Regions from separate parts of the Streptomyces sp. NPDC090445 genome, predicted to be linked through region 2. Evidence: riboswitches for the same ligand, from Rfam matches in the RefSeq annotation. Region 2 holds a riboswitch; each other region holds the start of a gene.
The links. A riboswitch is a leader RNA that binds a small molecule or an ion and turns the genes downstream of it on or off. The one in region 2 is predicted to bind thiamine pyrophosphate.

Region 1: it holds a riboswitch for thiamine pyrophosphate, as region 2 does, so the genes downstream of both, thiO (glycine oxidase ThiO) here and ACIQUT_RS27085 (thiamine ABC transporter substrate binding subunit) in region 2, are expected to answer to the same signal.
Region 3: it holds a riboswitch for thiamine pyrophosphate, as region 2 does, so the genes downstream of both, thiC (phosphomethylpyrimidine synthase ThiC) here and ACIQUT_RS27085 (thiamine ABC transporter substrate binding subunit) in region 2, are expected to answer to the same signal.

What each region holds. Positions count from the first base shown of each region.
Region 1 covers NZ_JBIVXV010000002.1:142,036-149,595, reverse strand. The annotation lists gene ACIQUT_RS05385 (sulfite oxidase-like oxidoreductase) at 1-629, shown strand, start outside; gene ACIQUT_RS05380 (deoxyribonuclease IV) at 660-1,532, opposite strand; gene pknB (Stk1 family PASTA domain-containing Ser/Thr kinase) at 1,538-3,451, opposite strand; gene ACIQUT_RS05370 (thiazole synthase) at 3,732-4,526, opposite strand; gene thiS (sulfur carrier protein ThiS) at 4,532-4,732, opposite strand; gene thiO (glycine oxidase ThiO) at 4,729-5,913, opposite strand; TPP riboswitch at 5,911-6,023, opposite strand; gene ACIQUT_RS05355 (NAD(P)/FAD-dependent oxidoreductase) at 6,125-7,408, shown strand; gene ACIQUT_RS05350 (Rv2175c family DNA-binding protein) at 7,528-7,560, shown strand, end outside.
Region 2 covers NZ_JBIVXV010000017.1:81,054-88,613, forward strand. The annotation lists gene ACIQUT_RS27075 (phosphatidate cytidylyltransferase) at 1-377, shown strand, start outside; gene rlmN (23S rRNA (adenine(2503)-C(2))-methyltransferase RlmN) at 714-1,829, shown strand; TPP riboswitch at 1,888-1,996, shown strand; gene ACIQUT_RS27085 (thiamine ABC transporter substrate binding subunit) at 2,084-3,187, shown strand; gene ACIQUT_RS27090 (ABC transporter permease) at 3,244-4,860, shown strand; gene ACIQUT_RS27095 (ABC transporter ATP-binding protein) at 4,860-5,930, shown strand; gene ACIQUT_RS27100 (hypothetical protein) at 6,023-6,940, opposite strand; gene ACIQUT_RS27105 (hypothetical protein) at 7,067-7,560, opposite strand, start outside.
Region 3 covers NZ_JBIVXV010000007.1:163,499-171,058, reverse strand. The annotation lists gene ACIQUT_RS17630 (DUF5326 family protein) at 1-72, shown strand, start outside; gene ACIQUT_RS17625 (IclR family transcriptional regulator) at 357-1,103, shown strand; gene ACIQUT_RS17620 (SsgA family sporulation/cell division regulator) at 1,201-1,650, shown strand; gene ACIQUT_RS17615 (YibE/F family protein) at 1,660-3,048, opposite strand; TPP riboswitch at 3,121-3,266, shown strand; gene thiC (phosphomethylpyrimidine synthase ThiC) at 3,261-5,048, shown strand; gene ACIQUT_RS17605 (aldo/keto reductase) at 5,191-6,240, shown strand; gene ACIQUT_RS17600 (glycosyltransferase) at 6,282-7,388, opposite strand.

The sequences.
Region 1 (7,560 bases), on a different contig from region 2:
GTCAGCCGGAAAGCCGGGAATCTCCGGGAGCAGAGCAGCCGGAGCTTCCACCGGGGCAGCGGCTTCAGCGGGGCTGGCCGGTCACCCACTACGGGCCCGTGCCCAAGTTCAAGCCGGAACGCTGGGAGTTCCGTGTCTTCGGCGCGACCGCCGACGGCGAGAAGCACTGCTGGAACCACGAGCAGTTCACGGCCCTGCCCTTCGAGTCGGTCGTGGCGGACCTGCACTGCGTGACGAAGTTCAGCATGGTGGGCGCCGAATGGGGCGGTGTCCTCGCCCGCGAGATCCTCGCCCTCGCCCCGCCGGCACCGCAGGTCACCCACGTGATGGTGTGGGCCGAGTACGGCTTCAGCTCCAACCTGCGGCTGGCCGACTTCGCCTCCGAGCGGACCGTCTTCGCCACCCACCAGGGCGGTGAACCGCTCACCGCCGAACACGGCTTCCCGGTGCGGCTCGTCGTGCCCCACCTGTACGCGTGGAAGGGCCCGAAGTGGGTCCGCGGCGTCGAGTACATGACCGCCGACCGCCGCGGGTTCTGGGAGGAACGGGGCTACCACAACATCGGCGACCCCTGGCGCGAACAGCGCTACTCGTACCAGGAGGAGCCGGGGGACGGCCCCGAGCTGTAGAGCTGTAGCGGCCGTACGCCCCGCGCCGGGTCAATGCAGGGCGCGCAGCTCCTTCAGCAGCGCCACGTCGGCCGCGTGCCCCTCCTTGCCGCCCGGGGTCTCGATGATCAGCGGCACCCCCTCCATCGCCGGGTGCGTGAACAGCTCCCCGAAGGCCTCCCGGCCGATGTGGCCCTGCCCGATGTTGGCGTGGCGGTCCTTGTGCGCGCCCACGCCCTCCTTCGAGTCGTTGGCGTGGATCAGCTTCAGCCGCCCCTCGCCCACCGTGTCCACCAGCAGGTCCAGCGTCTGCTTGACGCCGCCCGGCTCCGCCAGGTCGTGCCCGGCGGCGAAAATGTGGCAGGTGTCCAGGCAGATGCCCAGCTTCGGGTGGTGGTCGAGCGCGTCGAAGTACGGGCCGAAGTCCCAGGTCCGCGAGCACAGCGAGGAGCCCTGCCCGGCTGTGGACTCCAGCAGCAGCAACGGGTCGTCGTCGTGCACGAGCTCGTCCAGCAGCGGCAGCATGTGCTCCCTGACCTGCGCGTACGCCGCCTCGCGCGGCCGGCCCCCGGTCGCCGACCCGGTGTGCACGACCACGCCCAGGGCGCCGATCTCCCGGCCCCGGCGCAGCGAGTGGCGCAGCGACTCCACCGACCGCTCCACCGTCGCCTCGGTGTGCGAGCCGAAGTTGATCAGGTAGGGGGCGTGCACGTAGGCCGGGACCGACCCGGCCTCGCAGCCGGCCCTGAACAGCTCGTCCTGGGCCGGGTTCCCGGCCGGGGTGGCCCAGCCGCGCGGATTGGCCACGAAGACCTGCACCGCCTCGGCCGCCAGCTCCCGCGCGTACGACAGCCCCACCGAGGCGAGCCCGCCCGCCACGGGCACGTGCCCGCCCACGGGATTGCGCCTGGCCGCAGTGTCCATCCCCGCTACAGCCCCTTGATCCGCAGGACGATCTGGCTGCCCTCCGGGGCGCTCTGGCCGCCCGGCACCGACTGCACGTCCACGATGTTGGTGAAGTTCAGGAACGCCCTCTCCACCTTCACCTTGAAGCCCGCGGCCTCCAGGGTCTTGCGGGCCACGTCCGCCTCCAGGCCGACCACGTTCGGCACAGGGATCTGGCGGGGCCCCTTGGACAGCGTGAGCACGACCGTGTCACCGGCCGCGGCCTGCGCGCCCGCGCCGACCGACTGGTTGGCGACCGTACCGGCCGGGAACGGCGAGTTGATCTCGTCGGCCGCCGTCTCCACCTTCAGGCCGAGGTCCTGCAGCGCCGCCCGGGCCTGGTCCACGGGCCTCCCGGTCACACTCGGCACCGGCACCGGCCGACCCTTGCTGACCGTGATCGACACCGCGGTGTCGGGGGCCCGCTTCTGCCCGCCGTCCGGGTTGGTGGAGATCACCGAACCCTGCGGCACCTCCTGGCTGAACGCCTGCGTGACGATGCCCGGAGCCAGACCGCTCTTGGTCAGCTCCGCCTTCGCCTCCTCCAGCGGACGGCCCTTGACGTCGGGCACCACCACGACCGCCGGGCCGCGGGAGATCGTCAGCACCACCGCGCCGTTGCCGCGGATCCGCTTGCCGCCCTGCGGGTCGCTGTCCATCACCGTGCCGCGGTCGAAGGCGTCGCTGAACTTCCGGTCGACCCGCTTGACGCCGAGGCCGGCTTCCGACAGTTCGGACCGGGCCTGCGCCTCGGTCTTGCCCAGCAGGTTGGGGACCTGCGTGAACTGGCCGGAACTGATGTACCAGACGCCGGTTCCGATGCCGAGGATCAGCAGCAGCGCGGCGAGGACCAGCAGCGGGCCGCGCCGGGAGCGGGACGGCGCCTGCGCCGGTGCCGGCGGTTCCTCGCCGTCGACGGGCAGGGACGCCACCAGCAGGGAGGTGCGCTCCACCGGCTGCGGCGCCGGGATCCGCGGGACCACGCTCGTGCGGTCCTCCGCGGACGACCGCACCTCGGCGTACGCCTGCGGCGGAACGGCGTCCAGCTCGGCGTCGGCCAGCCGGCTCCGGGCGTCCAGGACCAGCCCCAGCAGGGCCGCGGCGTCGTAAGGGCGCAGGTCCGGGGTGCGGGCCGTGGCCTGCGCCACCAGCTCGTCCAGCGCGACGGGCAGCCCGGGGACCACCGCCGACGGAGGCGGGACGTCCTCGTGCAGGTGCCGGTACAGCACCTCGGCCGGGGTGCCGCCGGGGTGCGGCTTGTCCCCGGTCAGCATCTCGTACAGCACCACACCGCAGGCGTACACGTCGACCCGGGTGTCGGTGACCCCGTTCTCGATCTGCTCGGGGGCGAGGTAGGAGACCGTGCCGAGGACCGCGCCGGTGGTGCTGGTGACCGCGTCCACGGACCGGACCAGCCCGAAGTCGGCCACCTTCACCCGGCCGTCGTCGCCGATCAGGACGTTCTCGGGCTTCATGTCGCGGTGCACGAACCCGGCCCGGTGCGCGGCACCCAGCGCCGCCAGGACCGGCTCCAGGATGTCCAGCGCCGCCCGCGGCTGGAGCGCGCCGCGCTCGCGCAGCACGTCGCGCAGCGTGCAGCCGGAGACGTACTCCATGGCCAGGTACGTGTACGGGCCGTCCGTGCCCTGGTCGAAGGCGGCGACCACGTTGGGGTGCGCGAGGCGGGCGACGGACTTCGCCTCGCGAATGAACCGGTCGACGAAGGCGGCGTCCGCGGCCAGCGCCGGGTGCATCACCTTCAGGGCGAGGATCCGGTCGAGGCGGGTGTCCAGGGCCCGGTAGACCGTGGCCATGCCGCCTGCCGCGATGCGGGCGTCGATGCGGTAGCGGCCGTCGAGCGTCTGCCCGACGAGCGGGTCATCCAGGGTCGTGTCCACCCGGCCATCCTACGAGCCGGTCTGCTGCGCGGGCCGTGGGTGGCTGTGCCTTGCAGCACAGCTGTGACGCGCCCCACCCGTTGCTCCCGCCGCTGCGCGGAGCCATTCCCCACCCCGCCCCTTCCCGAAACTGTGGGCTCCGCCCCAGATCCCCGCGCCTCAAACGCCGGCGAGGCTGGAAAATCCAGCCCGCGCGGCGTTTGAGCGCAACGGGTCCGGTCAGCGCCCGGTTTCGGGAAGGGGCGGGACTGGGGAAAGGCTCCGCGCAGCGGAAGCGGGGTCAGAAGGCCGGGTGTTCGGGGTCCAAGGTGGCGCGGCCTTCGGCCGGGGAGGAGGCGTGGGCGAAGCGGCGTTGGGGGATGCGGCCCGCGCGGAAGGCGAGCCGCCCGGCGGACACCGCATCCCGCATCGCGCCGGCCATCAGCACCGGCACCTGCGCCCGCGTCACCGCCGACGCCAGCATGACCCCGGCGCAGCCGAGTTCCATCGCCAGCGCCACGTCGGAGGCGGTTCCCGCACCCGCGTCCAGGATCACCGGCACGCCGGCCCGCTCCACGATCAGTTCGAAGTTGTGCGGGTTGCGGATGCCCATGCCCGACCCGATGGGCGAGCCGAGCGGCATGACGGCCGCGCAGCCGGCGTCCTCCAGCTTCCGGGCGAGCACGGGGTCGTCGTTGGTGTACGGCAGCACGGTGAACCCGTCGTCCACCAGGGTTTCCGCGGCGGCGAGCAGTTCCTCGCCGTCCGGGAGGAGGGTCCGCTCGTCGGCGATGACCTCCAGTTTGATCCAGTCCGTGCCGAGCGCCTCGCGGGCCAGCCGGGCGGTGAGGACCGCCTCGCCGGCGGTGTAGCAGCCGGCCGTGTTCGGCAGGACCGCGATCCCGAGCTTGTCGAGGACGCCCAGGACGGAGCCCCGGACGGCCGGGTCGAGCCGGCGCATCGCGACCGTGGTGAGTTCCGTACCGGAGGCGGTCAGGGCGTGTTCCAGCACGTCGAGGCTGGGGGCGCCGCCGGTGCCCATGATCAGGCGGGAGGAGAAGGTCCGGCCGCCGAGGAGGAGTGCGTCGTCCGCCATCGTGTTCAGCCTCCCTGGACCGCGGTCAGGATCTCGACCCGGTCGCCGTCGCCGACCGCGGTGTGCGGCCACTGCCCGCGCGGGACCACGGTCTCGTTGAGTGCGGCCGCGACCCCGGAGGGGGCGGCGGTGAGGGTGGCGACCACCGCGTCGAGGGTGGTGCCGGGCGCGAGCTCGCGCGGCTCGCCGTTGACGGAGATGGTCATGCGTACGACTCCTGACGTGCGGGGGAGAAGCGGCGCGGGCTGAAGGGCAGGGCGGCTTCCGGCAGGGCGCCGGTGGCGAGCAGTTCGGCCATCGTGTCGCCGGTGACGGGGGTGAGCAGCACCCCGTTGCGGTGGTGCCCGGTGGCCAGGTGGAGGCCGGGCAGGGCGGTGGGGCCGAGCAGCGGGGCGTTGTCGGGGGAGCCGGGGCGCAGGCCGGCGAGGGTCTCGGTCAGCGGCAGTTCGGTGATGCCGGGCACCAACTCGTGTGCGTCGCGGAGGAGTTCGTACACCCCGCCGGCGGTGACCGTGGTGTCCCAGCCGAGTTCCTCGCTGGTGGCGCCGATGACGATGTCGCCGTTCTCGCGGGGCACCAGGTACACGTGGCTGCCGCGGACGAGGGCCCGTACGGTCCGCGACAGGAACGGCGCGTACGGGGCGGGCACCGCGAGCCGCAGAACCTGCCCCTTCACCGGCCGGACGGGCGGCAGCGCCTCGTCGGGTACGCCGGCCAGCCGGCCGCTGAGCGAGCCCGCGGCCAGCACCACCTGGTCGGCGGACAGCTCGGTGCCGTCGTCGAGCACGGCGCCGGCCGCCCGGTCGGCGGTGACGACGAGCCGTTCGGCGTTCGCCCGGCGGATGTCGACGCCGGCGTGCTCGCAGGCGGCCAGCAGGGCGGCGGCCAGCCGCCGCGGGTCGACCTGGTGGTCGCCGTCCACGCGCAGGCCGCCGCGGACGCCCGGGGCGAGCATCGGCTCCAGGCGCCGGCATTCGCGGCCGGTGAGCCACTCGGACTCCAGGCCGCAGCGGCGCTGCAGGGCGTGCAGTTCGCGCAGGTGGAGCCGGTCGTCGGCGTCGAGGGCGACGGCGAGCGTGCCGCAGGCGCGGTAGCCGATGTCCATGCCGCCGCTGGCGTCGGCGAGTTCGGCGGCGAATTCCGGATAGCGGGCGGCGGAGGCGAGGTTGAGGCCGAGCAGGGTCTCCTCGCCGTAGTGCAGTTCGGTGACGGCGGCGAGCATGCCCGCCGCGACCCGGGCGGCGCCGCCGCCGGGGGCCGGGTCGGCGAGGGCGGTGCGCAGCCCGCGCCGGGCCGCCCGCCAGGCGGTGACCAGGCCGATGATCCCGCCCCCGATGACGAGGACGTCGGATCCCGCGGCCGTCGCGGTTCCCTTGGACGAGTGCATGGGCGTCCAGCCCCTCCCTTCGCCGGCATGACCCGGATCAGGTTCGGACGGTCGGAGGCCGGCCAGCCTCCCTCTCAGCCCGGTGCGCCCGGGCTCCCGCGATAGGTACGGTGGCCACAGTAGCCGTTCCCCTTCGGGCGGCGGGAGAGAGCCGGGACGCGGCCGCCGGTGCACCCTTCCTCACCGATCACTGCTGACTAGGGTGGGTTGCGTGAGCGAGCAGACCGAACACACTCAGAGCGGCGTCGTCATCGTCGGCGCCGGAATGGCCGGCGTGCAGACCGCGGTCGCCCTGCGCGAGCAGGGCTGGACCGGCCCCGTGATCCTTCTGGGCGCCGAGCCCCACCAGCCCTACGACCGGCCCCCGCTGTCCAAGGCGGTCCTGCTCGGCAAGGCCGAGGACTCCGCCTTCGACGTCGACTTCGAGGGCCTGGGCATCGAACTCCGGCTCGGCGTGGAGGTGACCGGGCTGCGGGCCGCCGACCGCGAGCTGGACACCGAGTCCGGCCCGGTCCCGTACGGGGTCCTGGTCCTGGCGACCGGCGCCGAACCGCTGACCCTGCCCGGCTCCGAGGGCGTCCCCGGCGTCCACCTGCTGCGCACCCTCGACGACGCGGCCCGGCTGCGGCCGGTGCTGGCCCGGACCCCGGCCACCGTCGTCGTCGGCGCCGGGTGGATCGGTGCCGAGTTCGCGACCGCGGCCCGGGAGGCGGGCTGCGCGGTGACGGTGGTCGAGGCCGCGGACCGGGTGCTCGCGGGCGCCCTGCCGGCGGAGGTCGCCGCTCCGATGGCCGGCTGGTACGAGGAGGTGGGGGCCGCCCTGCTGACCTCCGCCAAGGTCGCCTCGGTGGAGTCCGGGCGGGTGCTGCTCGCGGACGGCCGGGAGCTGCCCGCCGGGGCGGTCGTCGTGGGCATCGGGGCGCGGCCCGCCACCCGCTGGCTGGCCGGGTCGGGCGTCGAGCTCGGCGCCGACGGCTCGGTGACGGCGGACGCGTACCTGCGGACCTCCCTGCCGGGGGTGTACGCGGTGGGCGACTGCGCCTCGTTCCCCTCGGCGCGGTACGGGGCGCGGCTGCTGGTGCACCACTGGGACAACGCGCTGCAGGGGCCGCGGGTGGTCGCGGCGAACATCCTGGCCGGGGCCGGGGCCGGGGCCGGGGCCGGGGCGGAGGCAGAGGCAAAGGCGGAGTCCGGGGCCGCGCTCCAGGTCTACGACCCGGTCCCGTACTTCTGGTCCGAGCAGTTCGGGCGGTTCGTCCAGTACGCGGGCCACCACGCGGACGCGGACACCCTGCTGTGGCGCGGCGACCCCGGCGGGCAGGCGTGGTCGGTGTGCTGGCTGCGGGCCGGGTCGCTGGTAGCGATCCTCGCCGTGGGCCGGCCGCGGGACCTCGCCCAGGGCCGCAAGCTGATCGAGACCGGCGCCGCCGTCGACCCCGGCCGGGTGGCCGACCCCGGCACCCCCCTGAAGTCGGCCGTGGCTGCCCCGCAGTAGCGCGGCGCGGAGCACCCGGACGGCGCGCCCGGGCCGTGCGGGGGTCCCCGTACGGCCGGGGAGCCCCGTACGGACAGGCCCGGGTACCGGCAGCGGGCGGGAGGTGGCAGGCTTGTGCCGTGACCGAGATTGACACCAAGATCGATGCCCTT
Region 2 (7,560 bases):
CGGTGGTCAGCGACACCGGCGCCTACGCCGTGGGCTGGCGCTTCGGCAAGACCAAGCTCGCGCCGCGCATCAGCCCGGGGAAGACCCGCGAGGGGCTCCTCGGCGCGGTGGCCTTCTCGATGGGGGCCGGCGCGCTGTGCATGGAGTTCCTGGTCGACGGCGGGGCCTGGTGGCAGGGCCTGATCCTCGGCCTCGCGGTCGCGGTCAGCGCCACGCTGGGCGACCTCGGCGAGTCGATGATCAAACGGGACCTGGGCATCAAGGACATGGGCACCCTGCTCCCGGGCCACGGCGGCATCATGGACCGGCTGGACTCCTTGCTGCCGACCGCCCCGGTGGTGTGGTTGCTGCTGGCGCTGTTCGTCGGCACGGGCTGAGCCCGCGCCACGGAGCCACGCGGCGGAGCCGCATATCGGACGCAGTATGGACCGGCTGGACTCCTTGCTGCCGACCGCCCCGGTGGTGTGGTTGCTGCTGGCGCTGTTCGTCGGCACGGGCTGACCGCCGGGACGGGCCGGGGCACCGGCCGCGGGATCGTCGGCAGCGGCCGATCCGACCGGGTTATCCTGAAGGGCGCACCATTTCCGTGGTGCGCCCTTTCCCCGTGATCGCGGGGATGCATCTCGTGAGGTCTCCGGGCGCGGACCGCGCCATCGCCATCGCTCCGCACGTGCGGAGCCCGTCGGACCTCGTCGCCTGAGGAAGGACCGATCATGGCACCCCGCCCCGCTCCGGGAGAGCTCACCTTCGTCGCGCCGAAGGGGGCGAAGAAGCCGCCGCGGCACCTCGCCGACCTGTCGCCGGCCGAGCGGCGCGAGGCGGTCGCCGCGATCGGCGAGAAGCCGTTCCGGGCCAAGCAGCTCTCGCAGCACTACTTCGCGCGCTACGCCCACGACCCGGCGGAGTGGACCGACATCCCGGCGTCCTCCCGCGAGAAGCTCCGCGAGGAGCTGCTGCCGGACCTGATGCGCGTCGTACGGCACATCTCCTGCGACGACGACACCACCCGCAAGACCCTGTGGCGGCTGCACGACGGCACGCTCGTCGAGTCCGTGCTGATGCGCTACCCGGACCGGGTCACCATGTGCATCTCCTCGCAGGCGGGCTGCGGCATGAACTGCCCGTTCTGCGCCACCGGCCAGGCCGGCCTGGACCGCAACCTGTCGACCGCGGAGATCGTGCACCAGATCGTCGACGGCATGCGCGCCCTGCGCGACGGCGAGGTCCCCGGCGGCCCGGCCCGGCTGTCGAACATCGTCTTCATGGGCATGGGCGAGCCGCTGGCCAACTACAACCGGGTCGTCGGCGCCATCCGCCGCCTCACCGACCCCGAGCCCGACGGCCTGGGCCTGTCCCAGCGCGGCATCACCGTCTCCACCGTCGGCCTGGTCCCGGCGATGCTGCGGTTCGCCGACGAGGGCTTCAAGTGCCGCCTCGCCGTCTCGCTGCACGCCCCCGACGACGAGCTGCGCGACACCCTCGTGCCGGTGAACACCCGCTGGCAGGTCCGCGAGGTCCTCGACGCGGCCTGGGAGTACGCCGAGAAGTCCGGCCGCCGGGTCTCCATCGAGTACGCCCTGATCCGCGACATCAACGACCAGGCCTGGCGCGGCGACCTCCTGGGCCGGCTCCTCAAGGGCAAGCGCGTCCACGTCAACCTGATCCCGCTGAACCCGACGCCGGGTTCGAAGTGGACCGCCTCGCGCCCCGAGGACGAGCGGGCCTTCGTCGAGGCCATCGCCCGGCACGGTGTGCCCGTGACCGTGCGTGACACCCGCGGTCAGGAGATCGACGGTGCGTGCGGCCAGCTGGCCGCTGCGGAGCGGTAGCTTCCGCTTCTCGCGGTGCCGGTTCGGCCACGGGGTACCCTGTGGCCGAACCAATTGCATATTCCGACAGGGGAGCGCCACAGCGCTGAGAGTGCGGCACCGTCAGCCGCAGACCCTCTGAACCTCGCCCCGGTCATGCGGGGTAGGAAGTTCGGTCACCACTCAAGCTGTTGCGCCCTGCCCCGGCGCCCGCTCCGACAGAGCGCCGGGGCAGGGCCGCGTCTTCTCCTGGTCATCCCAGGAGGAATACACCAGTGAGCACCACCAGGAAGATCGCGGGAGCTGCCCTCGCGGCCGCCCTCGGCGTCACCACGCTCAGCGCCTGCGGCGGCGACGGCGGGCAGGACAAGCCCGAGGGCAGCGCCGGCGGGTCGCCGAAGTCCAAGACGGTCACCCTCGTCTCCCACGACTCCTTCAACGTGACCGAAACGGTCCTGAAGGAGTTCGAGCAGCAGAGCGGCTACACCGTCAAGGTCCTCAAGTCCGGGGACGCGGGCGCCGCCCTCAACCAGGAGATCCTCACCAAGGGCTCCCCGCGCGGCGACGTGTTCTTCGGTGTGGACAACACGCTCCTCTCGCGCGCCCTGGACAACGGCATCTTCACCCCGCACGAGGCCAAGGGCCTGGCCGGCGTGAAGCCCGAGTACGTCCTCGACAAGCAGCACCGGGTCACGCCCGTGGACTCCGGCGACATCTGCGTCAACTACGACAGGGCGTACTTCGCCGACAAGAAGATCGCCCCGCCGCAGACGCTCGACGACCTGCTCAAGCCCGAGTACAAGAACCTGCTGGTCACCGAGAACGCGGCCACCTCCTCCCCGGGCCTGGGCTTCCTGCTGGCCACCGTCGGCAAGTACGGCGAGGACGGCTGGAAGGACTACTGGAGCAAGCTCAAGGCCAACGGCGTCGAGGTCGTCGACGGCTGGGAGCAGGCCTACAACGAGCGCTTCTCCGGCTCCGCGGGCGGCAAGAAGGCCAAGGCCGACCGCCCGCTGGTGGTCTCGTACGCCTCCAGCCCGCCGGTCGAGGTCCTGTACGCCGACCCGAAGCCGGCCGAGGCCCCCACGGGCGTCGCCACCGGCACCTGCTTCCGCCAGGTCGAGTTCGCCGGCCTGCTCAAGGGCGCGAAGAACGAGGAGGGCGGCAAGGCGCTGATCGACTTCATGATCGGCAAGAAGTTCCAGGAGGACATGCCGCTCCAGATGTTCGTGAACCCGGTGGTCACGGACGCCGCGCTGCCGGAGCTGTTCACGAAGCACGGCGTGGTCGTCGAGAAGCCCGAGACCGTGGCTCCCGAGAACATCGCCAAGAACCGTGAGCAGTGGGTCAAGACATGGTCCTCGCTCGTCGTGAAGTAGCCCCCGGCAGGACAGCGGGCACGGCGGCACGCGGTGCGGCCGTCAGGTTGGCCCTGATGGCCGTGCCGCTGGCCTTCTTCGCACTGTTCTTCGCCTACCCCGTCACCGCGATCGTCGGCCGCGGGGTCAGGACCGACGCCGGCTGGCAGTTCGGCCGCATCGGCGAGGTGCTGACCCGGGCCGACATCGCCGGGGTGCTGTGGTTCACCGCCTGGCAGGCGGTCGCCTCCACGCTGCTCACCCTGCTGATCGCGCTGCCCGCCGCGTACGTCTTCGCACGGCTGGAATTCCCCGGCAAGCAGCTGCTGCGGGCCGTGGTCACCGTCCCCTTCGTGCTGCCCACCGTGGTCGTCGGCACCGCCTTCCTGGCGCTGGTCGGGCGGGGCGGGCTGCTGGAGGAGCTGTGGGGCGTACGGCTGGACACCACGGTGTGGGCGATCCTGCTCGCGCACGTCTTCTTCAACTACGCCGTGGTCGTCCGCACCGTCGGCGGGCTGTGGGCGCAGCTGGACCCCCGCCAGGAGGAAGCCGCCCGGGTGCTGGGCGCCGGACGGTTCGCCGCCTGGCGGCGGGTGACGCTGCCCGCGCTGGTCCCGGCGGTGGCCGCGGCCGCGCTGATGGTCTTCCTGTTCACGTTCACCTCGTTCGGCGTCGTGCAGATCCTCGGCGGGCCTTCGTACGCCACGCTGGAGGTGGAGGTCTACCGGCAGACCGCGCAGCTGCTGGACCTGTCCACAGCCGCCGTCCTGACGATGGTCCAGTTCGCCGCCGTCGCCCTGATCCTCGCCGTGCACGCCCGGACCGTGCGCCGGCGCGAGACCGCGCTGCGGCTGGTGGACCCGGTGCGGACCGCGCACCGGCCGCGCGGGTTCGCGCAGCGGGCCCTGCTGGGCGGGGTGCTGCTGACGGTGGCCGTGCTGATCGTGCTGCCGCTGGGCGTGCTGGTGGAGCGCTCCCTCGACGCCTCCGGCGGGTACGGGCTGGGCTTCTACCGGGCACTGCAGAGCGCGGGCTCGGGCGGCGGAACGTTTCTGGTGCCGCCGCTGGAGGCCGTCTGGAACTCCCTGCAGTACGCGCTGGCCGCCACCGGCATCGCCCTCGTGGTCGGCGGGCTCGCGGCCGCCGCGCTGACCCGGAAGGCGGGCCCCTTCGTCCGCGGCTTCGACGCGCTGCTGATGCTGCCGCTCGGGGTGTCCGCGGTGACCGTGGGCTTCGGGTTCCTGATCACCCTGGACGAGCCGCCGCTGGACCTCCGGACCTCGTGGATCCTGGTGCCGCTGGCGCAGGCGCTGGTCGGCGTGCCCTTCGTCGTACGGACCATGCTGCCGGTCCTGCGGGCCGTGGACAGCCGGCTCCGGGAGGCGGCCGCCGTGCTGGGCGCGTCCCCGCTGCGGGCCTGGCGGGAGGTGGACCTGCCGCTGGTGCGGCGGGCGCTGCTGATCGCGGCCGGGTTCGCCTTCGCCGTGTCGCTGGGGGAGTTCGGGGCGACCGTCTTCATCGCGCGGCCCGACCGGCCGACGCTGCCGGTGGCCGTGGCCCGGCTGCTCGGGCGGGCCGGGGAGCTGAACTACGGGCAGGCGATGGCCCTGAGCACGATTCTGATGCTGGTGTGCGCGGCCGCCCTGCTGGTGCTGGAGCGGCTGCGGCCCGACAAGACCTCGGGAGAGTTCTGATGACGTTGCTCGAACTGGCCGGGGTCTCGGTCCGCTTCGGCGAGCGCGCCGTCGTCGACCGGGTGGACCTCCGGGTCGCCGAGCACGAGATCGTCTGCGTACTGGGGCCCAGCGGCAGCGGGAAGTCCACGCTGCTGCGGGTCGTCGCCGGGCTCCAGCCCGTCTCGGCCGGCCGGGTCCTGCTGGGCGGCGCCGACCAGGCGCGGGTGCCCGTGCACCGGCGGGGGGTCGGGCTGATGTTCCAGGACCACCAGCTGTTCCCGCACCGCGACGTCGGCGAGAACGTGGCGTTCGGCCTGCGCATGCAGGGGGCTGCGGGCGTACTGCGCGGACCGCGCGGCCTGCGCGGCCTGCGCCGCGGAGCGCGCGGCCCCGCGGAGGACCGGGTCGCGGAGCTGCTGGAGCTGGTCGGACTCCCCGGGGCCCGGCAGCGCTCGGTGTCCTCCCTGTCGGGCGGCGAGCAGCAGCGGGTCGCGCTGGCCCGGGCGCTGGCCCCGTCGCCGCGGCTGCTGATGCTGGACGAGCCGCTGGGCCAGCTGGACCGCGGGCTGCGCGAGCGCCTGGTGGTGGAGCTGCGCGGGCTGTTCTCCCGGCTGGGCACCACCGTGCTGGCCGTCACCCACGACCAGGGGGAGGCCTTCGCCCTGGCCGACCGGGTCGTGGTGATGAGCGAGGGCCGGATCGCGCAGGCCGGGACCCCGCTGGAGGTGTGGCAGCGGCCGGCCTCCGAGTTCGTGGCGCGGTTCCTCGGCTTCGAGAACGTCGTCCCGGCGACGGTGTCGGGCGGCGCCGCGGCGACCGCCTGGGGCAAGGTCCCGGTGCCGGAGGGCTCCCCGGAGGGGGAGCAGCGGGTGCTGATCCGGCCGGCGGGCGTGGTCCTCGCGGCCGCCGGCCTCGGCTGCGCGGTGGTGTCCCGTACCTTCCGCGGCACGCACGTGGCGCTGCGGCTGCGCCCCGAGGCCGGTCCGGAGCTGGAGGCCGAGTGCGGGCTGGCGGCAGCCCCGGCGGTGGGGGACCGGGTGGCGGTGGCGTTCACGCCGAACGAGGTGGTCGTCCTCCCGGCCCCCTGATCGCCGCCGTTGCACGAGTCCGGTCGTGAAACCGCGGGTCGGTGGGGGCTGGTCGCGCAGTTCCCCGCGCCCCTTGCGGGGCGCGGGCCCGTTCAGCGCAGCTGTGCCGGCTCCGGGTCCCGTGCCGGTTCCGGGGTCGGGGCGTCGGCCCCGTCGTGCTTGCCGTACCAGGCGACGGCCACGGCGCCGGCCACCGCGAGGACGAAGCCCAGCACGGCCAGCCAGGCCAGGCCCGGCCGGGACGCGTCGCCGAGCCACAGCACGCCGATCGCCCCGGGCAGCACGGTCTCGCCGACCACCAGCGCGGCGGTCGCCCCGTTCACGGAGCCGATCTGCAGGGCCACGGTGTGCAGGTACATGCCGCCGACGCCGGCGAGCACGATCGCGTACAGGGCCGGGTCGCCGAGCAGGGCGACCGGGTCGAAGGGGTCGATGCCGTTCAGGATCCGGACGCCGACGCCGAGCGCGCCGAAGGCGAGGCCGGACAGCAGGCCGGCGAGGATCGCGGCCCGGCCGCCGAGCAGGCGTACGGCGACAGTGCCGCCCACGATGATCAGTGCGGTGACGGCGAACAGCCACCAGTGCGTGGCCATCGGGGCGTGGTGGCCGCCCTCGTGGCCGGCGGCCGTGGCGAGCAGGACGAGTGCCGCGCACACGATGCCGATGGAGATCCACTCCTTGCGGGTCAGCCGGAGGCCGAGCATCCGCACGCTCAGGATCGCCGTGATCACCAGGTTGGCGCTGATGACGGTCTGGGACAGGAAGAGGGGGAGCATCCGGGCGGCGAGGGCGCCCAGGCCGAAGCCCGCGAAGTCCAGGATGGTGCCGACGATGAATTCCCAGGTCATCGCCGCCTTCGCGGTCGACGTCAGGTTGGGGCCGCCGTGCGCGGTGACCCCGGCGGCGGCCGGGTTCGCCCGGGCGGCGCGGCGCGATCCGACGGCTTGCAGGACGGATCCCGTGCCGTAGCAGATGGATGCCGCTATCGCGGTCAGCAGGCCTATGAGCACCGGTGGCTCCGTTCACGTGTGACAGGTTGTGCCGTAAGTACCGCTTGTGCGGGGTACGACTGCCAGACGTGAGAACGGGCCCGGAAGGTTGCCTCCCGAGCCCGGCTTCTTGCGGCGTTCGGCGGGTCAGCGGGCCAGCGCGAGCGAAGTCAGCTGCGCCACGCCCCAGCTGACGGGTACGCACACCGTGAGCAGTGCGCCGGCCCGGACGCCGGCGGCCGTCCGCAGGACGGCGCCGGGGGTGCCGAGGTCGAGCAGGGCGGCGCGGGCGGCGGAGCGGCTCTGGCGGACCTCCACGGCGGAGGCGAGCAGGGTCGCGGCCGCGCACAGGGCGACGAGGGCGCAGGCCGGGCCGGTCAGCGGGCCGAGCGGGGCGCCGAGTCCGCCCGGGCCGGGCAGGGCCGCGGTGCTGAGCGCGGCCGCCCCCACCGCGCAGAGCACGCCGAGCGGGCGGCCGATCCGGGGGGCCTCCTCCTGCAGGGCCCGGCCGGCGAGCAGTCGGAGTGCGCCCGGGCGGGCGGCCTGGACGAGGGTCCCGCAGGCGTAGGCGAGGCCCGGGCCGGCGAGGGCGAGCCCGAGGGCGGTGAGGACCCAGCCGGCGGGCAGCACGGCCCCGCCGC
Region 3 (7,560 bases), on a different contig from region 2:
GTCGCCGGCCTGGTCTTCCTGGTGAAGAAGTTCGGTGGTAGCAGCGCGAAGTCGTCGTCCCGCGAGTGGTAGCGGGGATTCACGGGCCCCGGTTCGGGCCGCCCGGGCGTTAACCCGGGTGGCCTAACACGGGGCTTCGGGCCGCTCACCGGGCGGGACACGGTCGCTAGAGTGCAGTCTGCGCGTCCCCCTGGGTGCGAACGCCGGTACGACCGCTCCGACCTGCGGTCGTGCCACGCAGGAACGAGCACGGCCCCAGGACCGCGGCATGCGCGGGGGCGGCCCCCGCCGGGTGGGCTCCACAGCCCGCCGCCACGCCTGGGGGTGAGTCCTTGTCTCCGGTTCACAACGCCGGTGTGCCGACACTGATCGGCTCGGTGCAGCGGGCGCTGAGGCTGCTCGAAGCAGCCGGGTCCCATACCGGGGGAGCCCCGGCGAAACAGCTGGCGCGTGAGGCCGGGCTCCCACTCCCCACCGCGTACCACCTGCTGCGGACGCTCACGCACGAGGGATATCTGCGCCGCGAGGGCGGCGTTTTCGTTCTCGGGGCCGCGGCCGGACGGCTGGCGGCCGGCGGGTTGCAGCAGAAACGTCGCACCATGATCCTCGATTCGCTCGCGCACTTCCGCGACGCGGTCGGGGCCCCCGTCTACTTCGCGGTCTTCCGCGAGGGTGAAATCGAGGTCGTGGGCGTGTCGGACACCCTGGCCGATCCGGCCGTCGAAGAGTGGGCCGACTTCCGGGCGACCGGCCACGCGCACGCGATCGGGCAGTGCCTGCTGGCCCAGCTCGACGAGGAGACGCGCCGGGACTACTACGACCGCCATCCCGTCGAAGCCATCACCCCCTACACCGTGCGGGACCAGCGTGTCCTGGAGCAGAAGATCCGTTCCCTGGGGCGCATGGAGCCCGTGACCGAGCGTCAGGAGTACGCGCTGGGCACGGTGTGCGCCGCCATCCCGATCACCGCCGGCGACGCTGCCGCGACGATGGCCATTTCTCTCCCTTTCCATCAGCAGGAAAGACTGCCATGGGTGGTCGATCGGCTACGGAGTGAAGTAGGCGCGCTGTTGAGCTCCCTCTCCTTCTCTATCAGTATCTGAAAACTCACTCCTTGTGATCCGCTAGCGCTTCCACCAATCTTGTCAAGGGGGTTCCGGGGGGTCATTCCTGGCCACTTCCACAACAGCGGGGTAGGCAATGCGCGAGTCGGTACAGGCAGAGGTCATGATGAGCTTCCTCGTTTCCGAGGAGCTCTCGTTCCGGATCCCGGTGGAGCTCCGGTACGACGCCGGCGACCCGTACGCAGTACGGCTTACCTTCCACCTTCCCGGAGACGCGCCGGTGACCTGGGCGTTCGGGCGGGAGCTGCTGCTCGACGGCATCAACAAGCCGTGCGGGGAAGGCGACGTCCACATCGCCCCAGCCTCGTCCGAGGAACTGTCCGACGTCCACATCCGGCTCCAGGTCGGCAGCGACCGCGCCCTCTTCCGGGCCGGTGCGGCACCCCTGGTCGCCTTCCTCGACCGCACCGACCGGCTGGTTCCACTCGGTCAGGAGCGCAGCCTCGGCGACTTCGAGATGAGCCTCGACGAGGCGCTCGACAAGATCCTCGCCGAGTCCCGGCAGAACGAGCAGAACGCCGGCTGACAGCCGGACTCAGCGCTTGCGCCGCCGGCCCCGGCCCCGGTTCCCGCGCCCGGTACCCGGGGCCGCCGTCGTAGCGGTCGCGCCCGCCGGCCGGTCGGCGGACACCACGAGCGCTGCGAGCGCCGTCGTGACCGGGACCGAGGCCACCAGGCCGATCGAGCCCACGAGGGTCCGTACGATCTCCACCGCGACGAGCTCGCTGTTGGCCACCGCGCCCACGCTGCTGTTCGCGATCGAGAACAGCAGCAGCAGGGGCAGGGCCGCGCCCGCGTAGGCCAGCACGAGGGTGTTGACCACCGACGCGATGTGGTCGCGGCCGATGCGGATGGCCGCGCGGTACAGGGACCGCGGCCCCATCGCCGGGTCCGCGTGGTGGAGTTCCCAGACCGCCGAGGTCTGGGTGACCGTCACGTCGTCGAGCACGCCGAGCGATCCGATGATGATGCTCGCGAGCAGCAGACCGCTCATGTCGATGTCCGGGTACAGCCCGTGGATCAGCCCGGTGTTGTCGTCGGTGTTGCCGGTGAGGAACGCCCAGTCGATGAACACCGAGCCCAGCAGTCCGATCAGCAGCAGCGAGACGAGCGTGCCGAGGACCGCGACGGAGGTGCGGGCGGTCAGCCCGTGGCACAGGTAGAGCGCGATCAGCATGATGGCACTCGCCCCGATGATCGCGACGACCAGCGGATTCGAGCCCTGCAGGATCGCCGGCAGGATGAACAGGGTCAGCACGGCGAAGCTGATGACGAGGGCGATCAGCGCGAACAGGCCGCGCATCCGCCCCACCAGGACCACCACCAGGGCGAAGATGCCCGCCAGTACCGCCAGCGGGATCTTGCGGTTCACGTCGATCACGGAGTACTGCAGGTCCCGAGGGGCGTCGGGGGCGTAGGCCACGACCACCTCCTGACCGTCCGCCAGCTGCCGGGGAGCCCCCGGTTGGACGATTTCGATGAAGGTGCGGCCCTTGTCGCGGCCGGTGCCGACCTCGACGGTGGCCTTCTTGCACTGGCCGGTCTGCGCGGCCTGTGCCTCACGGCCCTCCGGTGTCGAGGGGTTGGCCGTCGGCGGCACCTGCGAGGCGTTCACGGATTTGCAGTCGACCTGTTCGAGCCGAACGACCCGGCCCTGCTCGGTCTGGCGGTCGAAGCCCACGCCGGAGCGCTCGTGTGCGGGGGCGCCGCCCGGCCAGAGCACTGCCATGCCGACGAACACGGCCGTGGCGAAGGGGATCAGCACGGCTGCGATGACCTTGCGCAGGTGCTTCGAGACGGGAGCCGCAGGCCCGTGGCCGTGGGAATGGCCATGCGCGTGACCGTGGCCGTGGTCGGCATCTCCGTGGCCGGTGTGGCCCGTGGGCTCGGCGGGCTCGTCGGGGGGCTGTGTCGAGGACGTCACTGGCTGATCATCGCAAGAGTTGAGGGGGCCCACTGTTCAGCACGCCACAGATGACGCTAGCGTGGTGGCACCTTTGCACAACGCGGGAGCTCGGAGCACCGGGCTGAGAGGGCGCTGATCACCGTACGCAGGCACGACATGCGTACGGGAAGAGGCTGCGCCGACCGCCGAACCTGTTACCGGGTAATGCCGGCGTAGGGAGATCAGGTCTCATGACCATTCAGGACGCACGCACGCCTGCCGTCGGCCAGGACGCCGACGGCGGGACCGAGCGCCAGCCGGGCTGGCACAAGGGCTACGTGGCGGGCTCCCGCCCCGACATCCGGGTGCCGGTTCGCCAGGTCCACCTCACCAACGGCAAGGACGTGACGCTCTACGACACGTCCGGTCCGTACACCGACCCGCAGATCGAGACCGATGTCCGGCGGGGTCTGGCGCCGCTGCGCGAGAACTGGATCATCGGCCGCGGCGACACCGAGGAATACGCGGGCCGTCCCGTGCGCCCCGAGGACGACGGCATCAAGCACACCTCGCCGCGCGGCGGCCTCAAGAACCTCGACGCGGTCTTCCCCGGCCGTCCGCGCCTGCCGCGCCGCGGCCGGGGCGGCCAGGCCGTCACGCAGCTCGCGTACGCCCGCCGCGGTGAGGTCACCCCCGAGATGGAGTACGTCGCGATCCGCGAGAACGTCTCCCCCGAGGTCGTGCGCGAGGAGATCGCCGCAGGTCGCGCCGTGCTGCCCGCGAACGTGAACCACCCGGAGATCGAGCCGATGATCATCGGCAAGAGGTTCCTGGTGAAGGTCAACGCCAACATCGGCAACTCCGCGGTCACCTCCTCCATCGAGGAGGAGGTCGAGAAGATGACCTGGGCCACCCGCTGGGGTGCCGACACGGTCATGGACCTCTCCACCGGCCGCAACATCCACACCACCCGCGAGTGGGTGCTGCGCAACTCCCCCGTGCCGATCGGCACCGTGCCGCTCTACCAGGCCCTGGAGAAGGTCGACGGCAAGGCCGAGGAGCTGACCTGGGAGATCTACAAGGACACCGTCATCGAGCAGGCCGAGCAGGGCGTCGACTACATGACGGTCCACGCCGGCGTGCTGCTGCCGTACGTGCCGCTGACCGCCCGCCGCAAGACCGGCATCGTCTCCCGCGGAGGCTCGATCATGGCCGCGTGGTGCCTGGCGCACCACAAGGAGAACTTCCTCTACACGAACTTCGAGGAGCTCTGCGAGATCCTCGCGGCGTACGACGTGACGTACTCGCTGGGTGACGGCCTGCGCCCCGGCTCGATCGCGGACGCCAACGACGCGGCGCAGTTCGCCGAGCTGAAGACGCTGGGCGAACTGAACAAGATCGCCAAGAGCCACAACGTGCAGACGATGATCGAGGGCCCGGGGCACGTCCCGATGCACAAGATCAAGGAGAACATCGACCTCCAGCAGGAGATCTGCGAGGAGGCGCCGTTCTACACGCTCGGCCCGCTGACCACGGACGTCGCCCCGGCGTACGACCACATCACCTCGGGCATCGGCGCCGCGATGATCGCCTGGTGGGGCACGGCGATGCTCTGCTACGTCACGCCCAAGGAGCACCTGGGCCTGCCCAACCGCGACGACGTCAAGACCGGCGTCATCACGTACAAGATCGCCGCGCACGCGGCGGACCTGGCCAAGGGGCACCCGGGCGCCCAGGAGTGGGACGACGCCCTGTCGGACGCGCGCTTCGAATTCCGCTGGGAGGACCAGTTCAACCTGGCCCTCGACCCGGACACGGCCCGCGAGTTCCACGACGAGACGCTCCCGGCCGAGCCGGCGAAGACGGCGCACTTCTGCTCCATGTGCGGCCCGAAGTTCTGCTCGATGAAGATCTCCCAGGACATCCGCCGCGAGCACGGCGGCGACCTGAAGGCGGGTGAGATCGAGGCGGGCATGGCGGCGAAGTCCGCCGAGTTCGCGGCGACCGGCAACCGGGTCTACCTGCCGATCGCGGACTGACCTGCCGGGCCCGCCGGGCCGGACCCGCGACCCGTATGGGGGGAGTCGCGGGCCCGGCCCGGGGCCCGGCCGACCGGCAGCCCCGGCCGTGCGGGGCTTGCGCTGGAGCGCGCTCCAACTCCTAGAGTGCCGCCCCATGACCATGAGATATCGCAGTCTGGGCCGCACCGGCATGGAGGTCAGTGCCCACTGCCTCGGGACCATGATGTTCGGGGCGGTGGGGAACCCGGACCACGACGCGTGCGTGCGGATCGTCCATGCCGCGCTCGACCGGGGCATCAACTTCGTCGACACCGCGGACATGTACTCCGCCGGCGAGTCTGAGGAGATCGTGGGCAAAGCCCTCCGCGGCCGCCGCGACGACGTCGTGCTCGCGACGAAGGTCCACTTCCAGATGGGTGAGGGCCGCAACCGCAGCGGGAACTCGCGGCGCTGGATCGTGCGCGCCGTCGAGGACAGCCTGCGCCGGCTGGACACCGAATGGATCGACCTCTACCAGGTGCACCGGCCGGACCACACGACAGACGTCGAGGAGACCCTGTCGGTCCTCGGCGATCTGGTGCGCGCGGGGAAGATCAGGGCCTTCGGCTGTTCGACGTTCCCCGCCGAGGAACTCGTCGAGGCGCACCACACCGCCGAGCGGCGGGGGCTGCCGAAGTTCCGGACGGAACAGCCGCCCTATTCCGTCCTCGCGCGCGGCATCGAGGCCGACGTCCTGCCGGTCGCCCAGCGGTACGGGATGGGCGTGCTCACCTGGAGCCCGCTCGCCTCGGGCTTCCTGACGGGCAGGTACCGCCTCGGCGAGCCCGTCGACCTGACCTCGGGACGGGCCGCACGCACGCCGGCGCGCTTCGACCCGGCGATCCCCGGCAACCTCGCGAAGCTCGAGGCCGTGGAGAAGCTCATCGAGCTCGCCGACGGCATCGGCTGCACCCTGCCCGAACTGGCCGTCGCCTTCCCCCTCGCGCACCCCGCCGTCACGTCCGTGATCATCGGGCCGCGGACCATGGACCAGCTGGAATCGCTGCTCGGGGGCGCTTCGCTGGTGCTCGACGACGCCGTGCTCGACCGCATCGACGAGATCGTGCCTCCCGGGACGAACCTCTACCACCCGGACGGGGTCTGGCAACCGCCGGCACTGGCGGATGCCGCGCTGCGGCGCCGCCCGCCGGGCGACCGCGCCGCTGGGTGACCCTCCGGCCGGGGGCGACACCCCGGCCGGGGTCTGCGGTGTCACACCGTCGCAGCGGGCGATGTTTCACGTGAAACGGGGATGGACGAGCCGCCGCGGTCCAGGGCGTAGCCGCGGTTGGTCTCGGTCTGACGCCGGTAGTTCTCGGGGAGGTCGGGCAGGGTCAGCAGCCGGTCGCAGGCGCGCAGCGAGGCGTGCATGTCCCCCACCCAGTAGGCGGTGATGGAGTGCTCGAAGAGCAGCCCCCACCGGTAGACCCACGGGTGGACGAAGAGGATGTCCGCCGGGGCCGACCGGTCCAGGACGGCCAAGGTGATGGCGTGCGCGGCGTGGTACCGGCCCAGCAGCCTCAGCCGTGAGGCGAGTTCGTAGCAGGCCTCCAGGCGCGCGGGCCGGAACTCCCAGGCACGCGTGAGCGCGTCCATCGCGGCAGGCCAGTCGCCCGCATCGGCGTTCAGGACACCGGCCTGGAGGAGCGCGTAGTAGACCTCCTCCTCCCAGCCGCCCATGGCTGCGCGGCGCTCGTAGAGCCGGATCGCCTCCGCGGCGTTCCCCATGTCCCGCATGGTCTGCGCGAGGTAGAAAACCGTCCGGTGGTTCGCGGGGTCCCGTTCGAGTTCGGCGCTGAGCAGGCGCGCGTCGCGTTCGAACTTGTCGTGCCGGGAGCCGCCGTCGGCGTGGTCCTCGATGACGAGTGCGTCGAGGTTCTCCTGCCTGCCGGGGCGCTGGTCGTACTCGTCGGGGCGGTCGCAGGTCAGGTACTCGTGCGTGACGCCCTCGTACCGCCAGGGGAGGTCACCGCGGACCAGGCGCTTGATCCGGTACTCGGTTTCACCCTCGTGCCGCAGCATGTACGACTGCGCGGTGAGCGGCGGCAGCGGGCCGGTGCGGCACAGGACCAGGTCGGCGTCGAGGAGGAGCAGGTAGTCGGCCTTGCCACGGGCGTGCGCGATGTTGAGGCTGCGGTTGTGCCCGAAGTCCTTCCAGGGCTCCTCGTGGAGCTCGCCCGGGATGCCGTGCAGGGCGTTGCGGATCAGCTGCTGGGTGCCGTCGGTGGATCCGGTGTCGGAGATGACCCAGGTGTCGATGAGGTCCCGTACCGAGTCCAGGCAGCGCTCGATGACGGCGGACTCGTTCTTCACGATCATGCAGAGGCAAATGGTCGGCTTCACGGCCGCCGACCCTAGGGACGGGGTCGCTCGGGCCGCGTGCGGCACGCCGGTCCGCGGCCCCGGGTGGCTGGCGTGCGCAGGGCCATGTGGCCCTGTGCGCTGGTCCTTTCGTCTGACGAATGGGCGAGCCGGACCGGCGCGGGGGGAA